3 regions of the Saccharothrix sabaoui genome follow, and region 1 is predicted to be linked to each of the others. Evidence: riboswitches for the same ligand, from Rfam matches in the RefSeq annotation. Region 1 holds a riboswitch; each other region holds the start of a gene.
What was found. Region 1 has a riboswitch for glycine ahead of gcvH (glycine cleavage system protein GcvH). Riboswitches for the same ligand answer to the same signal wherever they lie in the genome.
Positions count from the first base shown of each region.

Region 1 (3,268 bases):
GAGATCGACGCGTTCTCCTTGAACAGCACGCCGATCGCGCCCGCCGTGAGCAGGAACCGCACCACGCCGTCGTCGGACGCGCCCGGCACGAACCTCGCGTAGTAGTGCAGCACCGCGGGCACGATGCCGGCCGCGCCGTTGGTGGGGGCGGTGACGACGCGACCGCCCGCGGCGTTCTCCTCGTTCACCGCCAGCGCGAACAGGGTCACCCAGTCCATCACCCGCAGCGGGTCGGTGGCGTAGTGCTCGGCGGCCAGCCGGGACCTCATCTCGGCCGCCCGCCGCCGCACCTTGAGGCCGCCGGGCAGTTCGCCGGTCTCCGTGCAGCCGTGCTCCACGCACTCCTGCATGACCTGCCAGATGTGGAGCAGGCCGGACCGGATCTCCTCCTCCGACCGCCACGACCGCTCGTTGTCCAGCATCAGGCCGCTGATCGGCAGCCCGGTCTCCCGGGTCCGCGCGAGCAGCTCGTCCCCGCTGCGGAACGGGTGCGCGACCGGCGTGCTGTCCGGCTTGATCCGGTCGGTGCCGGACGCGGTCTCGTCGACCACGAACCCGCCGCCCACCGAGTAGTAGACGGCCGAGTCGACCGGCGACGACCCGGAGAACGCCTCGAAGCGCATCCCGTTGGGGTGCAGCGGCAACGACTTGCGCCGGTGCATGACGAGGTCGGTGTCCTCGGTGAACGCGATCTCGTGGACGCCGCCGAGCCGCAACCGCCCGGTCGCCCGGACCTCCTCGACCCGCGCGGACGCCGCCACCGGGTCGACCTCCTCGGGCTTGTGGCCCTCCAGGCCGAGCAGGACGGCCTTCGGGCTGCCGTGCCCGTGGCCGGTTGCTCCGAGTGACCCGAACAGCTCCACGTGCACTCGGTCGACTGAACTCGTTCGTGCACCCAGGCGGTCCACGAACATCGTCGCCGCGCGCATCGGCCCGACCGTGTGCGAACTCGACGGACCGATGCCCACGGAGAACAGGTCGAACACGCTGATCGCCACGGATCAGCCCTCGGTCAGTTCCGCGTACTTCGCGGCGGTCAGCAGCCCGGTGGCGTCCTCGACGGCCACCTTGAACAGCCAGCCGCCGCCGTACGGGTCGTTGTTGATCAACGACGGGTCGTCGACCGCCGCCGTGTTGACCTCCACGACCTCGCCGCTGACCGGCGCGTACAGGTCGCTCACCGACTTGGTGGACTCCAGCTCGCCGCACACCTCGCCGGACGCGACCCGCGTGCCGACGGCGGGCAGCTCGACGAACACGACGTCGCCCAGCGACTCGGTCGCGTACGAGGTGATCCCGACCGACACGGGCTCCCGGGTGCCCGGCGCCCAGTCGACCCACTCGTGCTCGGGCGTGTACAGCAGGTTCTCCGGAAAGGTCACGTCAGCGCTCCCTGGTGGTGAAGGTCCACCCCCACTCTGTCCTGGGACCTGAGAGCTTCGCCGCGCGCGCGGCTTGCACCGTGGGTGCGCCCCCTCGGACGAGGGTGCGCTTTCCAGAGTCGCCTCACCGCGCGCGGTTCTCGCTGCCTGAGAGTGTGCGGGGGACTTGCTCCTTCGGCGCCTCGAACGAACGAGGTCTCTCCCGCGCGGGTTCCGGCGCCGTCGAGGCGCCGCGGCCGATGTTCAGTTGGGTGACCCGCACGCTAGGTGCCGGCCCGGACGGGTGTCAACGCGCCGCACGACTTGTTCCGCCGGCACAACCGGACCCGTCCTCCTTGGTTCCGCGCGCACGATGACACCGCGCCCCGGGTACCCGACCTTTGGCGAACACGACAGCCGAAGGAGCCCACCGTGCGGATCGCAGTCCCCCGGGAGATCAAGAACCACGAGTACCGCGTCGCGCTGACCCCGGCGGGCGCCCACGAGCTGGCGTCACGCGGTCACGAGGTGTTCGTCGAGGCCGGCGCGGGCCTCGGCTCGGCGATCACGGACGAGGAGTACGCGGCCGCGGGCGCCAAGGTGCTCGCCGGGGCCGACGACGTGTGGTCCGAGGGCGAGCTGGTGCTCAAGGTCAAGGAGCCGGTCGCCGAGGAGTACCCGCGGCTGCGCGAGGGCCAGGTCCTGTTCACCTACCTGCACCTGGCCGCCGACCGGCCGCTGACCGAGGCGCTGCTGGCCTCCGGCACCACGGCCATCGCCTACGAGACCGTGCAGACCCCGAACGGCGCCCTGCCGCTGCTCGCGCCGATGTCCGAGGTCGCGGGTCGCCTCGCGCCGCAGGTGGGCGCGTTCTCGCTGATGAAGCCGTCCGGCGGCCGGGGCGTGCTGCCCGGCGGCGTGCCCGGCGTGCACCCGGCGCGCGTGGTCGTGATCGGCGGCGGCGTGGCGGGCCTGAACGCGGCCGTGATCGCCGCGGGCATGGGCGCGGACGTGGAGATCCTGGACACCAACGTCGACCGGCTGCGACACATCGATGCCCTCTACCAGGGCCGCCTGCGCACCGTCACGTCGAACCGGTACGCGGTCGAGCAGGCCGTGCGCGAGGCCGACCTGGTCATCGGCGCGGTGCTGGTGCCCGGCGCGAAGGCGCCGAAGCTCGTGACCAACGAGCTGGTCGCCGACATGAAGCCCGGTTCGGTGCTGGTGGACATCGCGATCGACCAGGGCGGCTGCTTCGCCGACTCCCGGCCGACCACGCACGCCGACCCGACCTACCAGGTGCACGACTCGGTGTTCTACTGCGTCGCGAACATGCCCGGCGCGGTGCCGCGCACCTCGACCTACGCGCTGACCAACGTGACCCTGCCGCACGCGGTCGCGCTGGCCGACCGGGGCTGGCGGGAGGCGCTGCGCGCGGACGCGTCGCTGGCGCTCGGCCTCAACACCCACGCGGGCCTGCTGACCAACGCGCCGGTGGCCGAGGCGCACGACCTGGCGTTCACCGCGCCCGAGATCTGATCCGGAAAACAGAGGGGGCCCCGCTCACGTGCTGTGAGCGGGGCCCTCGTCGTACGAGGCGGCCCGCTCAACCAGCCTGGGGGTCACTGGGAGCGGGCCGCGTCCCAATGTTAGCGGGGAACCGGGCTCCCTGCCCAGCGGGCCCACCGGTCCGGCCCACATCACACGCCCCGCCGGCCACGCGGAGTTGCCGACGTTCAAGCTAATGAGTGAATTACCCGGGTAACGGGTAAGTCACGACGCCGTGCCGGCCGATGCACAGGACGGGACCCCCGCCGCTACGCAACGGGGTCGTCCGCTCGTGCGGCTCCCCCGCCGCGCCCCACCCCGTCCCCTCGCGATCGGAGTGCCGATGGCCGAACCACAGG
Region 1 covers NZ_JBPKJK010000226.1:1,781-5,048, forward strand. The annotation lists gene ACR807_RS38550 (L-serine ammonia-lyase) at 1-998, opposite strand, end outside; gene gcvH (glycine cleavage system protein GcvH) at 1,002-1,382, opposite strand; glycine riboswitch at 1,507-1,597, opposite strand; gene ald (alanine dehydrogenase) at 1,794-2,900, shown strand; gene ACR807_RS38565 (hypothetical protein) at 3,253-3,268, shown strand, end outside.

Region 2 (3,268 bases), on a different contig from region 1:
CCAGGTGACGGGTTCCATCTCGGCCGTGGCGTTGAGCTTCATCGTGCACGACCCGAGCGGGATCATGCTGCGGTCGAGCGCGACGTCCTTGTCCGACAGCGACCGCAGGTAGCGCAGCAGCGCGGTCTCCGAGCGGTGCGAGTGGAACACCGGGTGGGTCAGGTAGTCGGTGGTGCGGCGCAGGTCGGCGGGGATGCCGTCGGCGGTGTCGGCGTCCAGGGCGTCCACGTCGGGGACGGTCACGCCGAACGCCCGCCACACCAGGTGCAGGTGCTCGCGGGTGGTGGTCTCGTCGCACGCGATCGACACGACGTCCTCGTCGACCCGCCACAGGTTGACGCCCAGCTCGCGGGCGGCGGCGACGACCTCGGCCGCCCGGCCCTCCACGCGCGCCCGGACGGTGTCGAAGAACTCGCCGTGCACGACCTCGACGCCCGCCTCGCACAGCCCGGCGGCGAGCACCGTGGCCATCCGGTGCGCGCGGGTCGCGATGGCCTTCAGGCCCTCGGGGCCGTGGTAGACGGCGTACATGGAGGCCATGACGGCCAGCAGGACCTGCGCGGTGCAGATGTTGCTGGTGGCCTTCTCGCGGCGGATGTGCTGCTCGCGGGTCTGGAGCGCGAGGCGGTAGGCGAGCGAGCCGTCCGCGTCGACGGACACGCCGACGAGCCGGCCGGGCAGCTGCCGCTCCAGGCCCTGCCGGACGGCCATGTAGCCGGCGTGCGGCCCGCCGAACCCGACGGGCACGCCGAAGCGCTGGGTGGTGCCGACGACGACGTCCGCGCCGATCTCGCCGGGCGGGCGCAGCAGCGTCAGCGCCAGCAGGTCGGCGGCGACGACGGCCTGCGCGCCCGCCTTGTGCACCTCGGCGATCAGGGCCTCGTGGTCGCGGACCACGCCGGACGCGCCGGGGTAGGACAGCAGCACGCCGAAGAAGTCGCCGCCCAGGCCGAGGCCCTCCAGGCCCTGCGACAGGTCGGCGACGACGACCTCGATGCCCAGCGGCTCGGCGCGGGTCTCGATGACGGCGAGGGTCTGCGGCAGCGTGTCGGCGTCCACGACGAACCTGGCGGACTTGGACCTGCCCGCCCGGCGCACGAGCGTCATGCCCTCGGCGGCGGCGGTGGACTCGTCCAGCATGGACGCGTTGGCCAGCGGCAGGCCGGTGAGGTCGCCGACCACCGTCTGGAAGTTGAGGAGGGCTTCGAGGCGGCCCTGGGAGATCTCGGGCTGGTACGGCGTGTACGCGGTGTACCAGGCGGGGCTCTCCAGCACGTTGCGGCGGATCACCGGCGGGGTGGTCGTGCCGTAGTAGCCGAGGCCGATCATCTGCGTCATCGGCCGGTTGCGGGAGGCCAGCGCGCGCAGCTCGGCCAGCGCCTCGGTCTCGGTGGCGGGCGCGGGCAGGTCCAGCACCAGGTCGCGCTCGCGGATCGAGTCGGGCACGGCGCGCTGCGCCAGTTCCTCCAGGGAGCCGACGCCGATGACGTCGAGGATGCGGGCCAGCTCGGCGGGCCGCGGGCCCACGTGCCGGTCGGCGAACGGGGTGCCGTGCTCGAGAGCGGCGAGGGGGATGCGGTCCTGCGTCATAAAGGCGCCTCCAGGGCTACGGGCACACTCCGGCCGTTGCCCTCCCCCTCTGTCTTCTGCCCGGCGCCGGGCGCCTGAGAGCTTCACCCGGACTGCTCGACCGGGCTTGCACCGTCGGCGGGGTCGGTTGCCCGACCCGCTTTCCAGAGGCGTCTCACCCGCGCGGTCCTTGCGCCTGAGAGGTTCCGGGGAGGATTTGCTCCTTCGGCGCCGAGACTGGCTCGGACTCTCCCGCACGGGATAAAGCGACTGCTCGCGAATCGTACCCGGCGGGGGTGCCGCCGGTACCGCCGGCGCGACGTGGATCTCACCGGTTTGCCCGCCGCGGAGGTGGGTACCCGCGCACCGCTACCCGTGGGCCCGCCGCGGGCCGAGTCGTCGTCGGTTGTCGACCGCCGGTCGCCCGCGGTCGGCGGTCCGGGTGCGCGGGGGGGCTCAGCCGATGGCGCGGGTGCGGCGGCGGCGGGACAGCTCGTCGTCGGACGGCCCCACGACCTCGGCGCCGTCGGCCCGTTCGGCGGGGAACTCGTGGATCGTGCCGCTGATCTCCCGCATGGCGCCGCTGACCGCGATGCCGAACACGCCCTGACCGCCCTGGAGCAGGTCGACGACCTCCTCGGGCGAGGTGCACTCGTAGACCGTGGTGCCGTCGCTGAACAACGTGATCCGGGCCAGGTCCTGCACGCCGCGGCGGCGCAGGTGGTCGACCGCGACCCGGATGTTCTGGAGCGAGACGCCGGTGTCCAGGAGCCTTTTGACGACCTTCAGGACGAGGATGTCCTTGAACGAGTAGAGCCGCTGGCTGCCGGAGCCGTGCGCACTCCTTATGGTCGGGTTGACCAGCTCCGTGCGTGCCCAGTAGTCGAGCTGGCGGTAGGTGATTCCCGCGATCTGGCACGCGGCGGGGCCGCGGTACCCGACGAGTTCGTCCGGCAGCGAGGAGTCCGGGAACAGTTCACCCTGTTCTCCGGTTCCCGCCCGGATGGGCGCTTCCTCGACCACGCCTGCCTCCCCTCGGTCCGGTCACGACGACCGGCGACCAACGTGAAGCCGCCCCGGTGCCCGAATCACACCGTGGCAATTCACCTGAGCTCGACGGTAAGACCGCCTAGGGGGCAGGTCAACGCGACGCGCTGAGCGTGTCTTGTCTCAAGCTGAGGTTGAGGTTGAGAGATACCCTCGTCGTAAGCCATTTGGGTGACGTTTAGTGATCGTTTAGCTGAAGAACGCTGACGTTGTGTAATCCGAAGGTGTGACACCAGGGGGTGGCACGGAGGGTTGATCCACAACTCACCGCACACGCCTGCGAGGGGCCCGTCCCGGCGCGGGGCCGGCGGCGCGGCCCCTCGCAGGTGTCACCGGTGGGGTAAACGCGGACAGCCGGTCGCGGGGGCGGCGGTGAGCGCGGAACCCGGTGCCGTGCCGGCGGCGCGGCGCGGTGCGGCTCGGTGCGGGCGCCCCGGACAGCACCAAGACCGGATGAGCACCACCACGGCTGCGGCCAACGCGGTCACGGCCACCACCGCCGAACCAGGCGCCACCGCCGAACCGGCCACCACCGCCGAACCGGGCACCACCAAGCCGTGCCCGACACCGGCGAAGCAGTTGTCCACAGGCAGCGGATCGGTCATCGCGCGGCGTCGGTGACAGCCGGCAAAATCAAAGCAGGGGTCCCCTC
Region 2 covers NZ_JBPKJK010000087.1:29,482-32,749, forward strand. The annotation lists gene gcvP (aminomethyl-transferring glycine dehydrogenase) at 1-1,590, opposite strand, end outside; glycine riboswitch at 1,744-1,834, opposite strand; gene ACR807_RS24885 (MerR family transcriptional regulator) at 2,026-2,592, opposite strand; gene ACR807_RS24890 (hypothetical protein) at 3,070-3,237, shown strand.
Region 2: another riboswitch for glycine. It lies ahead of gcvP (aminomethyl-transferring glycine dehydrogenase); the one in region 1 lies ahead of gcvH (glycine cleavage system protein GcvH).

Region 3 (3,268 bases), on a different contig from region 1:
TCGTGCAGCCGGTCCTCGGCCTGCTTGCCGTCCAGCTCGGACGCCACCAGGTCGACCAGCACCAGGTGCACGTCGGTGCCGCCGGTGAGCACCTTCACGCCCGCCGCCGCCGCGTCGGGCCGCGACAGGCGCTCGGCGAGGATCTTCGCGCCCTCGACGGTGCGCCGCTGCCGGTCGGCGAACTCGGGCGACGCGGCGTGCTTGAACGCCACCGCCTTGCCCGCGATCACGTGCTCCAGCGGACCGCCCTGCTGACCGGGGAACACCGCCGAGTTGATCTTCTTGGCGAGGTCGGCCTCGTTGGTCAGGATCACGCCGCCGCGCGGGCCGCCGAGCGTCTTGTGCGTGGTCGTCGTCACGACGTGCGCGTGCGGCACCGGGCTCGGGTGCAGGCCCGCCGCCACCAGGCCGGCGAAGTGCGCCATGTCGACCATCAGGTACGCGCCCACCGAGTCGGCGATGCGGCGGAACTCGGCGAAGTCCAGCTGCCGCGGGTAGGCCGACCAGCCCGCCACGATCAGCTTCGGCTTCGCCTCCTGCGCCAGCCGCTCGACCTCGGCCATGTCGACCCGGCCGTCGGCCTCCGACACGTGGTAGGGCACGACGTTGTAGAGCTTGCCGGAGAAGTTGATCCGCATGCCGTGCGTCAGGTGCCCGCCGTGCGCCAGGTCCAGGCCCAGGATCGTGTCGCCCGGCTGGAGCAGGGCGAACATCGCGCACGCGTTGGCCTGCGCGCCCGAGTGCGGCTGCACGTTGGCGAAGCCCGCCCCGAACAGCCCCTTGACCCGCTCGATCGCCAGCCGCTCGATGACGTCGACGTTCTCGCAGCCGCCGTAGTAGCGCCGGCCGGGGTAGCCCTCGGCGTACTTGTTCGTCAGCACCGAGCCCTGCGCCTGGAGCACCGACACCGGCGTGAAGTTCTCCGAGGCGATCATCTCCAGCGTGCTCTGCTGCCGGTGCAGCTCGGCGGCGACGGCGTCCGCGACCTCCGGGTCGAACTCCGCGAGGGAGGTGTTGAAGTGCTCGGACATGGGATCTCTCTCCTAGTCAGCTCGGGCGGTCAGCTCGGGCGCTTGTAGAACGGCAGCGCGACGACCTCGACGGGCTCGCGCTTGCCGCGGACGTCGACGGACAGCTCGGTGCCGGGCTCGGCGTGCCCCTCGGCCACGTAGGCCATGGCCACCGAGTAGCCCAGGGTCGGCGACAGCGCGCCGCTGGTCACCTCGCCGATCGGGGTGCCCCCCGCGTCCAGCACGGGGTAGCCGTGCCGGGGGGCGCGGCGGGAGGTGGTCTTCAGGCCGACGAGGACCTGGCGCACGCCCTCGGCCGCGGTGGCGGCCAGGGCGTCGCGGCCGACGAAGTCGCCCGGCTTGTCGAGCTTCACCACGCGGCCCAGGTTGGCGTGGAACGGGGTGCGGTCCCGGCCCAGCTCGTTGCCGTACAGCGGCATCCCGGCCTCCAGGCGCAGGGTGTCGCGGCAGCCGAGCCCGGCGGGCCTGAGGTCGTGCTCCCGGCCGGCCTCCAGCAGCGCCCGCCACACGTGCGCGGCGTCGTCCGGGGCGGTGAACAGCTCGAAGCCGTCCTCGCCGGTGTAGCCGGTGCGGGCGAGCAGCACGGGCCTGCCCGCCACCTCGGTCGGGTAGGAGGCGTAGTACTTCACCCCGGCCAGGTCGGTCGGGGTGAGGCCGGCCAGGATCTCGGTGGACCGCGGCCCCTGCACGGCGAGCAGCGCGTAGTCGGTGGAGCGGTCCTCGACGGTGGTGTCGAAGCCCTTCGCCCGCTCGACCAGCGCCTCGAACACGACGGCCGCGTTGGACGCGTTGGCCACGACCAGGTACTCCTGGTCACCCGTGCGGTAGACGATCAGGTCGTCGACGACGCCGCCGTCGGCCTCGCAGATCATCGTGTACCGGGCGCGTCCCACGCCGATCGCCGACGCGTGGCCGACCAGGGCGTGGTCCAGCGCGGCGCCCGCACCCGGCCCGGTCAGCACGATCTCGCCCATGTGCGTCAGGTCGAACAGGCCCGCCGAGGTGCGCACCGCGCGGTGCTCGGCCAGCTCGCTGTCGTAGCGCAGCGGCATCCGCCAGCCCGCGAAGTCGGTGAACAGTGCGCCCAGGGCCTCGTGCTCGGCGTGCAGGGGCGTGCGTCGGCTTTCCATCAGGCGGGGTCCTCCCAGGGTGCGGGCATGCCGGTAGCGCCGACCGGTCGGGTCGGCGGGCACGGGTGAAGGGTGACACGGTCCATCGGAGACTCCTCGTCGAAGAAGCCTCCCCCTCTGTCATGAGCCTGAGAGCTTCGCCGCTGCCGGTGAGCGGCTTGCACCGTGGGCGAGGCGCACCGGGTGCGCCTGCTTTCCAGAGTTGCCTTCGTCGGGCGGTAGCTGTGCCTGAGAGATTCCGGGGAGGAGTTGCTCCTTCGGCGCCCCGACTGGTGGGGACTCTCCCGCGCGACATCGACGGCCGTGTTCAGTTGGTACCGCCAGACGCTAGATGTGCCTGGTGGCCGGGGTCAACCCGCCGCGTCACAGGGCTTTCTCGGCCCGGACGCTCTCCACGACCTTGCGCTCGGCGTAGAACGACACGAACGGGACGGTGCCGGCCAGCAGGACGAGCACCGTGGCCTTGATCGACCAGCGCGCCTTGAGGGCGAGGTCGACGGTGAGCACCAGGTAGATGGCGTAGAGGAAGCCGTGGACGGGGCCGACGACCCTCATCATGGTCTCGGTGCCGCCCGCGTACTTGGCGATCATGGCGACCACGAGCAGCAGCAGGCCGACGCCGACCACGTAAGCCATGAACCGGAACCTGGTCAACGCGCCGCTCATCGCCCTACCCTCACCTCACCGCTGGTCCCGCGCGTGGAGCTGGGCGAGCATGCGGTTGTAGGCCGCCAACTCGTCGTCCTCGTCGTCGCGCGCGGGTGTTCCGACGGGGTCAACGGTAACGACCGGCGCCGGCGGCTCGGCCACCGGCTCCCGGGTACCCCCGTCGGGGGTGACCTCGGTCTCCCCGGCGGTCCCCTCGGCCCGGCGCTGGGCGTCCAGCCTGCGGATGCGCCACACCATGAACGCCGGGAACAGGCCGAACAGGGGCCACTGGAACACGTAGCCGAGGTTCTGGAACGTGCCGCCCGCCTGGGAGAAGCGCTCCCACTGCCAGTAGGCGAGACCGCAGCACACGACCAGCGCGGCCACGCAGACAGCGGCGATGGCGACGCGCTTGGGGGTGATGAGGCCGTGCACACCTCAAGGGTACTTCGCGGGAGC
Region 3 covers NZ_JBPKJK010000001.1:145,940-149,207, reverse strand. The annotation lists gene glyA (serine hydroxymethyltransferase) at 1-1,031, opposite strand, end outside; gene gcvT (glycine cleavage system aminomethyltransferase GcvT) at 1,061-2,161, opposite strand; glycine riboswitch at 2,272-2,366, opposite strand; glycine riboswitch at 2,368-2,458, opposite strand; gene ACR807_RS00480 (DUF3817 domain-containing protein) at 2,525-2,827, opposite strand; gene ACR807_RS00475 (hypothetical protein) at 2,843-3,244, opposite strand.
Region 3: another riboswitch for glycine. It lies ahead of gcvT (glycine cleavage system aminomethyltransferase GcvT); the one in region 1 lies ahead of gcvH (glycine cleavage system protein GcvH).